Regions from separate parts of the Lysinibacillus sp. JK80 genome, predicted to be linked through region 1. Evidence: riboswitches for the same ligand, from Rfam matches in the RefSeq annotation. Region 1 holds a riboswitch; the other holds the start of a gene.
The links. A riboswitch is a leader RNA that binds a small molecule or an ion and turns the genes downstream of it on or off. The one in region 1 is predicted to bind preQ1.

Region 1 (8,067 bases):
AACGGTCATTCATTTACACCATTCATAAAAACACTATGGATGAAATTTTTTACACTATGGAAAACGCCCATACAAGTGTATGAGCGTTTCGATATTAACCTAATAGAGCACGGTCTGAATTCATTTTTTCCCCACGAATACGTTCAAACTCGGACATTAAATCAGGAATTGTTAATTCATGTTTGCGATCTTCACCAACTTCTAAAATGATTTGGCCTTTGTCCATCATAATAAGACGATTCCCTAAATCTAATGCTTGCTGCATATTGTGCGTTACCATTAATGTCGTTAAATTATCTTTTTCCACTAAATACTTCGTAATATGGGTAATTAATTCTGCACGTGATGGATCAAGTGCAGCTGTATGTTCATCTAGCAATAAAATAGATGGCTTTGTGAAGGTAGCCATTAAGAGCGACAAAGCTTGACGTTCCCCACCTGAAAGTAAACCTACCTTAGCAGAAAGACGATTCTCAAGATTCAAACCAAGCATCGCTAGTGATTCTTTAAAAAATTCACGACGCTTTTTGTCCACACCATTGCGTAGTCCTCTATGCTTATTTCGAGAGTATGCTAATGCTAGATTTTCTTCAATTGTCATCGTAGGTGCAGTTCCTGCCATTGGGTCCTGGAAGACACGCCCAATGTATTGAGAGCGTTTATATTCAGGCAAACTTGTCACATCATTACCATCAATCAATACTGTACCGAAATCGGGTGTTAAAGCACCTGAAATCATATTCATCATCGTTGATTTACCTGCACCATTACTACCTATAATTGTCACAAAATCACCGGGCTTTAAATGTAGGTTTATCTCCGCAAGTGCAATCTTCTCATCAGGTGTTCCTTCATTAAATACCTTATTAATACCATGTAATTTAAGCAAGGCCATTACCTCCCTGCTCTACTTTTTTTACTTGTGAAAGTTCTGCAGCACGTTTAGCTTTACGTTTACGTTCTTTACTCTTATTAATAAATTGCGGTAAGATCAGCGCCAAAATAACGATAATCGCTGTAATTAATTTCATGTCTCCTGAATCAAGGAAATCTACACGTAATGCTAAAGCTAATATAATACGATAAATGATGGCTCCTGCAATAACTGCAAACGTTGTACGGATAATAGTTTTAGTCCCAAAAATAGCTTCACCAATAATAACGGATGCGAGACCGATCACAATCATACCAATCCCCATACTAACATCAGAGAACTTCGAGTATTGTGCGATTAAAGCTCCAGAAAATGCGACAAGCGCATTGGAAAGACCTAGCCCCAAAATGATAAGTGTGTCTGTATTTGCAGAGAAGCTGCGAATCATTCGTTTATTATCACCAGTTGCTCGGATAGCTAGCCCAACCTCTGTCTTTAAGAACCAGTCTGCTATTAACTTAATTAAAATCGTGATGATTAATACAACAATCAGCACACTCCATGTACCTGGTACATGCTGAAAGCCTATGCTTTTTAATAGGTTATTGATAGCATCATCGATCCCTAAATTACTCCAAAAAGATTGAAACTTTGAAAAGATTGTTTCAGAGTTTAGTAGTGGAATATTCGGGCGACCTATCGTATTTTCTGCAGTTAACCCCATGATACGTAGATTAATCGAGTATAAAGCAATCATCATTAAAATTCCTGATAAAAGCGGATTAATCTTTCCTTTCGTGTGAAGAATTCCTGTCATACATCCAGCAATAAATCCAGCAACAATTGCCACTAAAGTCGCTAAGATTGGGTGGTAGCCAAGCAAAACCATTGTTGCTGCAGTTGCCGCCCCTGTTACAAAGCTTCCATCAACCGTTAAATCCGGAAAATCTAACACCCGAAATGTTAAATATACACCAAGTGCCATAATTGCATAGATGATTCCTTGCTCCACTGCGCCAAATAATGCTAAAAACATCGTTGAATCATCTCCTAAATCTCTTTATTATTTATATCACTTGTAAAATGAAGATAAAGCGGGGATAGTGCACCCCGCTTCGTTTTACTGTTCTAGAATTTCGGCACCCCAAGAATCTTTAATTTCGATGCCTAAATCATCTGCAACTTTTTTATTGATTAATAATTTCAGATTTTGTGGGTATTGTGCTGGTGTATCGGCAGGTGTCGCTTCACCTTTTAAAATTTTCACAGCCATTTGACCTGCTTCATAACCGATATCGAAATATTCAAAACCATAAGCGGCTAAACCGCCACGTGCTACAGAATCTAGTTCTCCTACAATTAATGGTAATTTATTCGTATTGGCAACATCAATTACCGATTCTAATGCAGAAACAACTGTGTTATCAGTAATAATATAGAAAGCGTCTACTTTACCAATTAGAGACTCTGTCGCTTGTTTTACATCCGCTGAAGTAGATGCTGATGCTTCTACCACCGCTAAACCTTGTTCGTCCATAACCTTTTTCACTTCTGAAACTTGTGCAACTGAGTTTTGCTCACCCGCATTGTAGACCATCCCTACTTTTTTCGCACCAAGTTCTTTTAGGAATGCTACAGTTTTAGAAATCGTTTCTGGATGTAAATCGATTGTGCCTGTAATATTTTTCCCTGGCTTCTCCATTGAGTCAATTAGCTGTGCACCAACAGCATCTGTAACAGATGTAAAAATAATTGGAATATCACTTGTTGCTGTTGCAGCGGCTTGTGCAGAAGGTGTAGAGTTTGCAAAAATTAAATCTACGTTTGCACTTACTAGATTGTTAGCAATCGTTGTGTTAAGGCTATTATCTCCCTGTGCAATTTGTGGATCGTAGTCAACTTTTAAACCAGCATCTTCAATTGCTTTTTTAAAGCCTTCCGTTGCTGCGTTTAACGATGGATGCTCAACAATTTGAGTAATCCCGATTTTATATGTTTTATCATCTGCATTTCCGCTCTCACTTGCATTGTTTTTTTCATTTCCTTTTGAATCTGCTGTACCTGAGCCACCGCTACCACAAGCAGCAAGAAGCAACACTAATCCAAAAAGAAGGAATGACAACTTCTTTACATTGCTTTTCACAAATAATCCCCCCGATTATATTCTCGAATATCTATCGCACTTTATCCAAACAAAGTGTGAATGTATCGCTATATTATCGTTATTATCGAGCTCCGTCAACAACATTATGAATGTTCTGACTTTTAAAAGTGACAAAATATTTTAGTTTTTCATTTAATTTGGCGCTTTAAACCGCTAAACTACGCTGTTTTAGTTAATCGATTTCTTTTTTCAACATAGTAAAAAATATTTATGACAATTTTGCGACGATAGGACATTATAGACAAAGTCTGACATTTGACTTCTACTAGATATCTATAATAGAATATTTACTTGTGTGAAAGCACCGTGGTTCGTAACCATCCCACGAAAAAAAACTAAGGAGAAATGAATATGAAGATAAAATTTTTAGCAGCAAGTGGTATCATTGCGGCTCTATATATAGCTGTAACCATGCTTGTTGCCCCATTTGGTTTTACAGAGGTACAGTTCCGAGTATCTGAGATGTTTAACCATTTAGTGGCCTTTAATCCACGCTTTGCCGTAGGGATTATTATTGGTGTATTGATCTCTAATCTCTTTTCACCACTTGGCATTTACGATTTAGTTTTTGGTGTAGGTCATTCAATGATTACTCTTGGCCTGTTTATTTTAATCTGTAAATTTGTCAAAAATATTTGGGCACGTTTAATTATTAATACATTGCTCTTTACATGTACTATGTTTATCATTGCCTTTGAGCTGAACTTGGCTTTAGAGTTGCCATTTTTCTGGACTTGGCTAACAGTCGCGGCGGGTGAATTTGTTGTATTAGCTGTAGGTGCACCGATTATGTATGTTTTAAACAAACGCCTTCACTTTAAAAATTTGATTTAACTGACGGATCTTTTTAGATTCGTCTTTTTTCTTGACACTATTCTGAAAATACTCTACAATTCTTTCTAATAAATGCAAGGAAGAAGAGTAGTAGCAAGCATTGTTACTTTTAGAGAGCTGGTGGTTGGTGCAAACCAGTAGTACAGACTTGTGAATGGACTTCAGAGCAGCCTTATCAAATGTAAGGCCGTTTCGCTCCCCGTTACCGGAGCAGGAAAGCGCGCAAAAATTGCGAATGAAGGTGGCACCACGGTTACTCGTCCTTTTTATGAGGGATTGGAGTGGCTTTTTTTTTGGAAAAATTAGCATAGAGGAGTCGAGTTAAGATGAGTACAGTAGTAGAAAAAAAGGGATATTTCGGTGAATTTGGTGGAAGCTTTGTTCCAAAGGAGCTTCAAAATGTTTTAAATAGACTAGATGAGAATTTTCAAAAGTATAAAGAGGATGATGATTTTAAGCAAGAATTAGATTACTATTTCCGTGAATATGTCGGTCGTAAATCCCCTCTTTATTTTGCAGAGAATTTAACAAAGCAATTAGGTGGCGCAAAAATCTATTTAAAACGTGAAGACCTTAACCACACAGGCTCCCATAAAATCAATAATGTATTAGGACAAATCTTACTAGCTAAACGTATGGGAGCAAATCGCGTGATTGCCGAAACAGGGGCAGGTCAACATGGTGTAGCAACAGCTACAGCGTGTGCCATGTTTGGAATGGATTGCACGGTTTATATGGGCTTGGAAGATACAAAACGCCAGGCATTGAACGTATTTCGCATGGAACTTCTCGGAGCGAAAGTTGTAGCTGTCGATAAAGGGCAAGGCCGCTTAAAGGATGCAGTAGATGAGGCATTCGCTGATTTAGTAGAAAACTATGAAACAACCTTCTATTTATTAGGCTCAGCAGTTGGACCACATCCCTTCCCATCAATGGTTAAACATTTTCAATCAGTGATTAGCCGCGAAAGTCGTGAACAGATTTTAGAAAAGGAAGGAAAGCTGCCGACAGCTGTTCTTGCCTGTGTAGGAGGCGGTAGTAATGCCATTGGGGCATTTGCTGATTATATTGCAGACGAAGATGTTCGTCTTATTGGAATAGAGCCAGACAAAGCTGCTACCTTAAACGAAGGAACACCAGGAGAGCTACACGGCTTCAAATGTTTAGTACTTCAGGACGCAGAAGGTAACCCACTCCCTACCTATTCAATAGCAGCTGGTTTAGATTATCCAGGTGCGGGGCCTGAGCATAGCCATTTGAAAACAATCGGTCGTGCTGAGTATGTGACCGTGACAAATGAAGAAGTTTTAGATGCCTTCCAAGTACTTTCTAAGGTTGAAGGTATTATTCCTGCCCTTGAAAGCTCACATGCAGTCGCACATGCTCTAAAATTAGCACCAACTTTATCATCTGAGGAAAGCATTATTATTAATATTTCTGGTCGTGGCGATAAAGACGTTGAACAAGTCTTCCACATGCTAACTAAATAACTCAAAAAAGAGCGACTTCCATTTACGGAAATCGCTCTTTTACCTATACCAATGATTTAGGATAAATTTCTGCTACATTATCTCGCAGCTTCGCTTTCAGGAATTTTCCGACAGATGTCTTTGGAATTTCTTCTAGAAAGACGACTGCATCTGGTACCCACCACTTGGCAAATTGATTTTCTAAAAAAGCAAGAAGCTCTGGTTCAGTTACTGATTGTCCCTCTTTCAATACAACGCAAGCTAATGGACGCTCCTGCCATTTAGCATGGGGCATGGCAATGACAGCCGCTTCTAAAACGGCATCATGAGTCATCAGCGCATTTTCCAAATCAACAGAGGAAATCCATTCCCCACCTGATTTAATAAGATCCTTCGTACGGTCAGTAATTTTAATAAAGCCATCTGCTGTTCGTACAGCAATATCACCAGTATATAACCAACCATCTCGATAGGCATCTGCTGTTCGCTCATCACGATAGTATTCGTTGGAAATCCATGGGCCTTTTAAACGTAATTCCCCCATTGTTTCGCCATCCCAAGGTACCTCACCCGCCTCATTAATAATACTAGATTCGATACCTGCCATTGTCATCCCTTGCATCGCTCGAGCTTCAATACGTTTTTCAATCGGCCAATCTTCCATCCATGACATATAATTAGACAATGCCACGATTGGTGTAGTTTCCGTCATGCCGTAGACAACAATATAAGGAATCCCATATTTTTCTTCAAATGTCCGAATGAGTCGAGTTGGTGAAGCCGATCCACCACAGCATATCGCTCTTAAAGAACTAATATCTCGTTCTTTCTTTTCCTGCTCCTGTAAGGCACCTATCCAAATGGTTGGAACACCAGCAGTTAATGTAACCTTTTCTTGTTCGATTAAATCCATTATTAATGCTGAAGTAAATTGCGGACCTGGTAGAACTTGTGTAGCACCCACATTGACACTAGCAAAAGGCAAGCCCCATGCATTTGCATGAAACATGGGTACAATCGGCATCACGACATCTCTTTCCGCAATTCCCATAGAGTCAGACATACTCAGCATGATACTGTGTAGTACTAAACCCCGATGGGAATAGACAACCCCCTTTGGATTCCCTGTTGTGGCGCTTGTATAGCACATACCGGCAGGTGCTTCTTCATCAATATCCTCTGGAAATTGAAATTCTTCATCAGCAGTAGCTAATATGTCCTCATAGGATAAAACATTTTGTAATGTAGTCTTTGGCAAAGCTGGTTCATCCGTCATAATGATATAATGTTTCACTGTCTCAAGTTTTGGCGCAATATTTTCAATGATCGGTAATAAATCTACATCGACCATTAAAATCTCATCTTCTGCATGATTAATAATATAGATCAAATGCTCTTCTGATAAACGAATATTTACCATGTGTAAGATTGCCCCTGAGCAAGGCACAGCAAAATAAGCTTCTAAATGTCGATGCTGATTCCACGCAAAGGAGCCGACTTTTGTTCCTCTTGTCATCCCAAGCTTCGTAAGGGCATCTGCTAAACGACGCGTTCTTTTTGCCCACTGCCCATATGTTAAACGATGTATTTTGTGTGGGCTTGTCCGTGAAATAATTGATTTTCTTGCAAAATAGCTCTCTGCTCGTTTAAAAAAACTAGTTAAAACTAATGGTGCTTGCATCATAAAACCCATCATCCCTTCATTTGTGAATTTCCCCTTGTGAAAATATCATAGAAACAATTTAACAGAATACTATTAATATTCCGAATATTATTATATTTTAATTTCATAATTTAATCTATATATTCCAATAATTTTCTTTTATATATAAAAAAACGGATGAAGTCTAGTCTTCACCCGTTGCCTATCTATTATGAAATTGCTTTTTTATGCAGTTTAATTTTCAATTTTTCTAACATATCTACCGTCATTTTAGCTAAATCATATTCTGCTTTGAAGCCCCACTCTTTTTGAGCCGCTTCAATATTTAAAGAGTTTGGCCAGCTATCTGCAATGGCTTGACGAACAGGATCTACCTGATAGCTCATTGTGAAATTTGGTAAGTGTTTCTTGATTTCAGCCGCGATTTGCGAAGGTTCGAAGCTCATGGCTGTAATATTAAAAGCATTGCGATGAACAAGCTTACTACCGTCTGCTTCCATTAAATCTACAATAGCTTGTAAGGCATCTGGCATGTACATCATATCCATAAATGTACCTTCCTGAATATACGATGTATATTTGCCTTGTTCGATGGCTTCATAGAAAATTTCTACAGCATAATCTGTTGTACCACCACCTGGAGGTGTTACATAAGAAATTAGCCCCGGGAAGCGTACTCCGCGTGTATCAACACCAAAACGATTGAAGTAATAATCGCATAATAACTCACCCGCTACCTTATTTACCCCATACATAGTTGTTGGTCTTTGCAAAGTATCCTGTGGTGTATCTTCCTTAGGTGTAGACGGACCAAACGCACCAATTGAGCTTGGCGTGAAAAATTGCATATTTAACTCACGTGAAACTTCTAACGCATTCATTAATCCACCCATATTTAAATTCCAAGCTAACAATGGATTTCTCTCTGCTGTAGCTGATAATAGTGCTGCTAAATGCATCATCGTATCTGCACCGAAGTCCTTTGCTAAATCATGCATTCTTTGTCCATCTGTCACGTCCAATATTTCAAATGGGCCCTTAGTATGTTCAAGCTTTCTAATGT
Region 2 (8,067 bases), 2.0 Mb from region 1:
ATCACCATATGAAATAGTAATCGTAGTCGTGCCCTCACCTACAGCAGTTACTAATCCATTTGCTATTGTTGCAACATTTTCATCTCCCACAACATAAGTTGCTTTTGAAGTTACATCTTCCTCTGTTGCTTCACCTTCTGGAGGAGTAGATGTCTCTGTTACCGTAAGTTGTGCAGATTCCCCAGCTGTTAGGTCTAGCTCAGTTGGATTGACAGAAAGTGTTACTTTTGGTTCAACTACATCTTTTTCAAATATTAGTGCTTCACCAACATTCCCAGCAGCGTCTTCAATTTTTACTGATACAGCATTAGTTTCTGTTGTTACTGGGAATGTGAAGCTACCGTCTTGATTTAATTCAAAAGGAACAGGCGCTTGTATTTCGCCATTCACAGTCGCAATATAGGAAGCTTTTAATTTATCATTTAAATTGTAGTTTAAACCATATAAATATAACTCTTCATTGTAGTCGATATACTTATCTGTTACCTTTCCTGTAGCGACACCTTCAGCTACTGAACCAGTAATTTCTGGTTTAGTCGTTTTCACGATAATTGGTCCAACATAATCGGAAACTACCCCTGATGCCGCAAGACCAGTAAAGTCAATAGTATAGAGACCATCGGGAATTGTTGTGGCAGGTTCTGTTCCCCATGGTTTGTATTGCCCAGCGATATTTAGCGTATAAGAGCCTTTTCCTAGCGCAGTACCTGCATGTAGATAACCGATGTAGCCATCACCATATTCTCCACCTTGAGGATTCATAATATCCCATAGCTCGATATAGTTAGTTGTTACATCGCCAGTTAATGTAAATGAAAGAACAGCTGAATCTTTCACGCCATCTCCATTAAAGGATAGGTCTGTTTCTGTAATCTTTAAATCTTTAATTTCAGTTACTGCCTCACTTCCAAAGTCAGCTGCGAATGGCAATGAAATTTCTGTAGCACCACCGCTGATGTGAATATACCCCAGTATTTCCGAGCCGTTTGGAGCTTTAGCTTGTGAAGCCGTTAATGTAAGATTTAACACTTGCTCACCAACTAGATTAAATGTTGGCTGGTCGACTGTAACAGTTGCATCACCAAATGATTTTGTCACATCAATTGATACATTATAATTACCGCCGTTCCCCTTTATATCTTTTACTAAAACTTGTTTCGTTACGGAAATATCCTGGTCTTTAAGTGATTGTGGACCAAAAGTAACTGTCCCTTTTAAGTTTTCTGAAACAGCTCCTGTTCCATCTAAAATTGCACTATCCAATGCATAGGCAAGAATTTCTGGATGTGCTGCAGCATAAGCATTTACACGACCTGCACCTTGAGAGAACACATCGTATTTTGTTTTATCTAAAACCTTTGCTGTATTAGAAAGCGCCACTTTTATGTCGAACGCATTCCAATCAGGATTTGCTTGTTTAAGTAATGCAACAATACCTGTAATATGCGGTGTTGCCATAGAGGTTCCTGTTTTACGATCATATGCCTCTGCATAATCTGCATTAGGGAAGTCCTTTTTATACATTGGAATCGTTGACATAATGTTTGTTCCAGGTGCACTTACATCTGGTTTAATATCAAAGTTTGGCGTAGATGGGCCACGGGAGCTTGAATCGTTTACTTCATCTCCCAGTGTCTTTGTGGAAGTAAATTGACTAAAGCTAACTTTTCCAGTTCCACCGGCTAATGCAGCACGAATTGCATTGCCATCCGTTTGGGACATATCAAATGTTGGTAGAAAAGCAAAGGAATCACCTAGGAATGTACCTGAAATATTAGGTGCATTTGTTCCACCAGCAAAGTTATGAATAATTGTGGCGACTGCTCCATTTGCCTTTGCATTCGCAATTTTATCAACAAATGCGATACTGCCACGAGAGATTAATGCCACTTTACCTTCTACATCAATTCCCTCATAGTCTTTTACTTCTCCGTTTCCAGGAATAGCAACTAGGTCAAATTCTCCTTGAAGCTGTGTTGCTAAATCCCTTCCAAAAGTTGTTCCCATTAATGGGAGCTGTTTTGTTAAGTTGTAGTCACCAACTGTAACATTCACTTCACCGTTATACATTGTTTCTGGATTTGTTGTGTTACCCACAGCAATTCCTAAACGAGCGGTTGCAGGCGTGCCCATTGTTCCTCGATTTGGGCCGGAGTTCCCTGTTGCAATTACTCCGATTGTTCCAGCCATCATTGCATTATTAATAGCAAATGAACCAGCGTCCGTTTCAGAGTTAGCCCCCCCACCAAGAGAAAGGTTGATTATGTCCATTTTTTCTGTTACAGCCGTTTCAATTGCTTTAACAATACCAGATGTAGCCCCACTTCCATATGCACCAAGAACACGGTAAGCATAAAGGTCTACTTTTGGAGCAATTCCTTTAATGCCGAAATTGTTAGCTCCAATTGCTGCAATGGTTCCAGCAACATGGGTACCGTGAGAAGTATAGAACGAGCTTCCCTTTTCATTAAATTCAGGTGTTCCAGCAGGACGCTCAGAAGGCAAGGTTTCCGATGCATCGTCATCTGCCCGAGGCTTTGTGTAAGTTGATGAATTTGGAATGAAGTTTTTCCCACCCTTGTAAATTCCAGCGAACTCAGGGTGATCTGCGTCAATACCAGTATCTAATACTGCTACCTTTATACCTTGTCCTTCAATTCCTTCATTCCAAAGCTGTTCGATGCCGAGGAAAGAAATACTTGTATTCATTTGAGCCTCTAGTTGATCTTCCTTAATCAGTTCTGATGATTTCATTGTATTATCTTCAGATGCGTAAACAATTGCATCAGGTTCAATTAATGTTATTCCTTCTATTGAAAGCAGCTTTGGGAGATCATTTGCTTTCACAGTTGCTGCAAAACCGTTTAAAACAGTATCAAATGTGTAGCCTTGAGTCATTTGAACATTTTTAGTAGCTAATTCTTTCTTAACTTGTGCTTGTTGAGATTTTACATTTGATCGAACTTCATTTGCTCGCGCATTAGAGAACTTTTGGCCTTTCAATTGGCTCATTCCTTGCTCTAGTGCCACAGGCTTTTCAGATAAATGTACGATGACTGCAACTTCTTGATTGCCTGATACATTTTGTAAGCTTTCGTGAAGAGTTGGACCATCTTTAGACAAGCTTAGCTGTTCAGCGATAGCCGCCTTTAATTGAAGTATACTTTCACTTTGGCTATCCTGCTTGAATGGCTTCGAATCTTCAGCATTAGCACTCGATAATGGAACCAATAGAAAAAGCACCATAACGAAAGCTATCATACTACTTAAAAACTTCGTAAACTTAAACTTTTTCAAATCTCATTTCTCCCTCCGCTCTTAATTATCACACTTTTCAGTTTAGTGTGATATTTCCAATTTATCACAGGTGAGATAATTCGAATATCGGAATATTGAAAAATCTCAAAATATTGATAATTAGTATTACTTTGTTAAAAATGGATTAATTCTATTTTCCTAGTAATTTAATAAAAAAGTAGAACTTTCAAATGAGTATTGACTTACAGTGATTCATACTTTTTATCATTTAAGAGTTTTATAAAAAATCCATTTGACGTCCTGTATTATTTTTTGTACGATATTGAAGAAAAGAATGCCCGGACTAGAACGGGAGAGGTTCATAGCTGATACCCTCTATAAAAAACTATGGAAACATGACAATATGCCATGTCCATATCGGACGTGGCTTTTTTTATCTGTTTACTTATGTTTTAAATAGAATGATTGGTGATGCCTCTCTTGAAAAGTGTTGGGAAACATTTTACAAGGAGGTTTTTTTATGTCTGGCAGAAGTCATGAAGAAGGATTAAAGGATTTGACCCTATTAGGTAATCAAGGTACAAAGTATTCCTATGATTATGCACCTGAGGTATTAGAGGCAGTGGATAATCTTCATGCTAATCGAGATTATTTTGTTAAGTTTAATTGCCCAGAGTTTACCAGTTTATGTCCGCTTACAAGTCAGCCGGATTTTGCAACGATGTACATTTCATATATCCCAGATAAAAAAATTGTTGAAAGTAAATCTCTAAAGTTGTATTTATTCAGTTTTAGAAATCACGGCGATTTCCATGAAGATTGCGTGAATATCATTATGAATGATTTAATTGCATTACTTGATCCAAGATATATAGAGGTTTGGGGGAAATTTACTCCACGTGGGGGTATCTCGATTGATCCATGGTGTAACTATGGGAAGCCAGGAACTAAATACGAAGAAATCGCCAATTATCGTTTAATGAACCACGATCTTAACCCAGAAAAAATTGATAATCGATAAATGAAGCAAGACAGAGGTTTTTAGCTACCCTCTTAAAAAAACTAAGAAGAAAGCAGCACTTTTTCTTAGAGTGCTGTTTTTTCGATATAAGGGAGTCTTTATAGATGAAAAAGGAAAAAGCAATTGTAGTATTTAGTGGAGGTCAGGACAGCACAACTTGTTTGTTCTGGGCAAAAGAACGCTTTGAAGAGATTGAGGCAGTAACTTTCGATTATGGTCAAAGGCATCGTCTTGAAATTGACTGTGCGAAGGTGATAACAGAGGAGCTTGGTATCAAGCATCACATACTTGATATGTCTCTCCTGAATCAACTTGCTCCGAATGCATTGACACGACAAGACATAAAGGTGAAGGACGGAGAAAATGGTGAGCTCCCATCGACTTTTGTGCCTGGCCGCAATCTCCTTTTTCTTTCATTTGCGGGCGTTTTAGCGAGCCAAGTAGGGGCAAAGCATATTGTAACAGGTGTTTGTGAAACTGATTTTAGTGGATATCCGGATTGCCGAGATGTCTTTATTAAATCCTTAAATGTAACGTTAAATTTATCGATGGATGATTCCTTTGTGATTGATACACCCTTGATGTGGCTGAATAAGGCACAAACATGGGAATTAGCTGATCAGCTTGGGGCACTTGAGTTTGTACGACAAAGAACGTTGACTTGCTATAACGGTGTCATAGCAGATGGATGTGGTGAATGCCCAGCATGTAAATTGCGAAATAAAGGGCTTGATGAGTATTTAAGTTATAGGAAGGAGTCTTAAGGCATGTCAGATTTTAAAATCGTTGAGAGACTCCAGAGAATTGATGTGGATATTCAAAGAAATCAATTGAAATATCATGCAAAGCGTGTTCTCATAAGCAAAGAATTTACCTTCGATGCTGCCCATCATCTACATCATTATGAAGGGAAATGTAAAAATCTACATGGGCATACCTATCGAGCTATATTAGGACTGAGTGGCTACACAGATGAACGTGGTTTGATGATTGATTTCGGCGATATAAAAGAAATATGGAAACATAAAATAGAGATTCATTTGGATCACCGTTATTTAAATGAAACGCTTCCACTCATGAATACGACGGCAGAGAATATTGTTGTTTGGATTTACGAAAAGTTGACTGAGGCCTTGCTTGATGAAGGATATAACGGTGTACGTGTAGAGTTTATCAGGCTTTACGAGACTCCAACAAGCTATGCAGAAGCTAGAAGGGAGTGGATGGAAGTTGAGTAAAGTACCTGTTATCGAGATTTTTGGGCCAACGATTCAAGGAGAGGGTATGGTCGTTGGCCAGAAGACAATGTTTGTAAGAACTGCGGGCTGCGATTATTCCTGTTCTTGGTGTGATTCATCGTTTACGTGGGATGGCAGTGGAAAGCACCTTATTGTCCAAATGACAGCGGAAGAGATTTGGTCTGAGTTGAAACGTTTAGGGGGCAATGGTTTTTCATTTGTCACAATTTCAGGCGGCAATCCTGCACTCAATCCGAATCTAGCAGAGCTTATTGCCATTTTAAAAGAAAATGACATAAAAATCGGGGTAGAAACACAGGGGAGTAGGTGGCAAAAATGGATGTATGAGATTGATGAACTGACAATATCTCCAAAGCCACCTAGTTCTGGAATGACCACAGACTACTCGGTGCTCTCTTATATCTTCGAAAAACTTAAAGATCGGAACAGCAATCACCATGTATCCCTCAAAATAGTCGTTTTTAATCAAGAGGATTACGATTATGCTAAACAAATTCACCATCGATATCCAATGATTCCTTTTTATCTTCAAGTCGGTAATGATGATCTCACGGCAACTGATAATTCACAATTAATGATGGATTTATTGGATAAATATCGTGCACTGATTGATAGAGTAATGAAGGATGAGGATTTAAGAGATGTTAAAGTACTGCCACAGTTACATGCCCTTGTGTGGGGAAATAAAAGAGGTGTATAGTGTGCCATTACAAAAATTAAATTTACTTGAGGAGTAATAGTTTGAGAATATTATTTTATTTATTATCTATTGTTATTGCTAATGTGGTAACGGCAGCATTTGCACCATTCCATTTTGGTATGTTTATTGTTCCAATGGGAACGCTTTTAATTGGGGCCACCTTTATTTTTCGGGATCTAGTACAAAATAAATATGGTAGAAAAAAGACGTATTTATTTATTATTACAGCTTTAATTTTATCAGCTGTGGTGTCATTCCTACTAGGTGATACACTTTTAATTGTGGTAGCCTCAGCACTATCATTTGTTGTCGCAGAAACGGCCGATACTGAAATTTATACTCGATTAAAATTACCAATGGCTTGGCGTGTGTTCTACAGTGGTATTGTTGGAGGATTTCTAGATTCTGCAATTTTCGTAGTAATCGGCTTAAGTCCACTTGGTGCCAATATATTGCCATGGGAAGCGGTACCTGCCGCCATTTTGGGGCAAATTATTGTGAAGACGATTATACAAATGATTGGCGCAATTATTTTAAATAAAGTTGGGCCAATGAAAGAAAAATATATTATTCCAGAATAATTATTCCTTATTATGAAGATACGGATCACAAGTAAGCTTTTTAAAAACAGGCCCATTCGCTTTATTCGAATGGGTCTGTTTGATTTATATTCTTTCTAAGGTACCTCTTGCATTTTTTATGCTGTTTTCTTTTGTTTAAGGTCTAAATGATAACTAAAGAAAGTTAGTAGACTTGCACTGACGGCAACTATACCACCGACCCATGTGACATTCATCAAATTTCCTTGATGATATACAATGCCGCCTAATGCAGACCCAAAAGCGATGCCTACGTTACTTGCCACGGGCATAAGAGAAGCAGCGAGTCCTTTAGCATCTGGTTTATAAATTTCGGCCAAATCTATTAAATAAAGTTGAGTAGATGTTGTTAAGAGGATGGCCATTAGTGACATTAGTCCGATATTCGCTAATCCTAAAATAAAATGGTTTGTTGTCCAAAATAAGCTTGTCAATACAATAGCTTGTGCGAGAAAGACAAACCGAAGTCGGCCGATGGCATTGTGAGTGGCAATTTTACCGGCAAGAATGTTGCTGAAAATCGAAAGAAAGCCGTAGCCGAATAAGATTAAACTTATAGAATTATTTGGTGCACCCATTCCCTTTAAAATAGGAACAAGGTACGTAAAGACTGCATAGGTTGCACCAAACCCGAGAGCAGGAATGAAAAAGGCAATTAAAATTCGAGGCTGAATCATTAAAGAAAATTGATCCCGTATTGAGCTTCGTACTTGGCTGAGTCGAGTAGGTAAGACAAAAAAAGATGCCGCAAACGCCAACCCTCCGAGAAGAGTGGTTAACATAAAAGTGGCATTCCAGCCGTACCATTCAGCGATTACAATTCCAATGGGTACTCCAACTACATTGGCCAGTGTAAAACCACCGAAAACAAATGATATAGCAAGGCCGCGTTTATTAATTGGCATGGTTTCGCTTGCAACAATCATGGCTAGAGAGATCAATACACCTGTTACAATCGCGGTCATAACCCGAAGTATAAGGAGCATAATATAGCTCGTTGAAATTACACACAGAGCATTTAAGGCAATGAAGGAACCTATCAAAAACAACATCCATTTACGCTTTGGAAAATGGCTTGTTGCTGACATCACGAGTGGTGTAGCGATGGCAAATGTGATAGCGAACGCAGAAACGAGTGTGCCTGCTTTTGCATTTGTCATATGAAGGCTTGAAGAAATATCAGTTAAGATCCCGACAATAACAAATTCGCTTGTCCCAAGAACAAATGTT

Region 2: linked by a shared signal. The riboswitch ahead of queF (preQ(1) synthase) and the one ahead of HXV90_RS12970 (QueT transporter family protein) in region 1 are both predicted to bind preQ1.

Annotation. Positions count from the first base shown of each region.
Region 1 is NZ_CP058997.1:2,535,968-2,544,034, forward strand. Features, by position in the region: gene HXV90_RS12955 (ABC transporter ATP-binding protein) at 95-889, opposite strand; gene HXV90_RS12960 (ABC transporter permease) at 882-1,910, opposite strand; gene HXV90_RS12965 (ABC transporter substrate-binding protein) at 1,995-3,017, opposite strand; PreQ1 riboswitch class I at 3,339-3,383, shown strand; gene HXV90_RS12970 (QueT transporter family protein) at 3,390-3,872, shown strand; T-box leader at 3,941-4,140, shown strand; gene trpB (tryptophan synthase subunit beta) at 4,199-5,362, shown strand; gene HXV90_RS12980 (long-chain fatty acid--CoA ligase) at 5,406-7,025, opposite strand; gene HXV90_RS12985 (L-threonine 3-dehydrogenase) at 7,214-8,067, opposite strand, start outside.
Region 2 is NZ_CP058997.1:4,585,451-4,593,517, reverse strand. Features, by position in the region: gene HXV90_RS23085 (S8 family serine peptidase) at 1-3,297, opposite strand, end outside; PreQ1 riboswitch class I at 3,607-3,653, shown strand; gene queF (preQ(1) synthase) at 3,779-4,279, shown strand; gene queC (7-cyano-7-deazaguanine synthase QueC) at 4,384-5,043, shown strand; gene queD (6-carboxytetrahydropterin synthase QueD) at 5,047-5,517, shown strand; gene queE (7-carboxy-7-deazaguanine synthase QueE) at 5,510-6,238, shown strand; gene HXV90_RS23060 (VUT family protein) at 6,280-6,819, shown strand; gene HXV90_RS23055 (MFS transporter) at 6,936-8,067, opposite strand, start outside.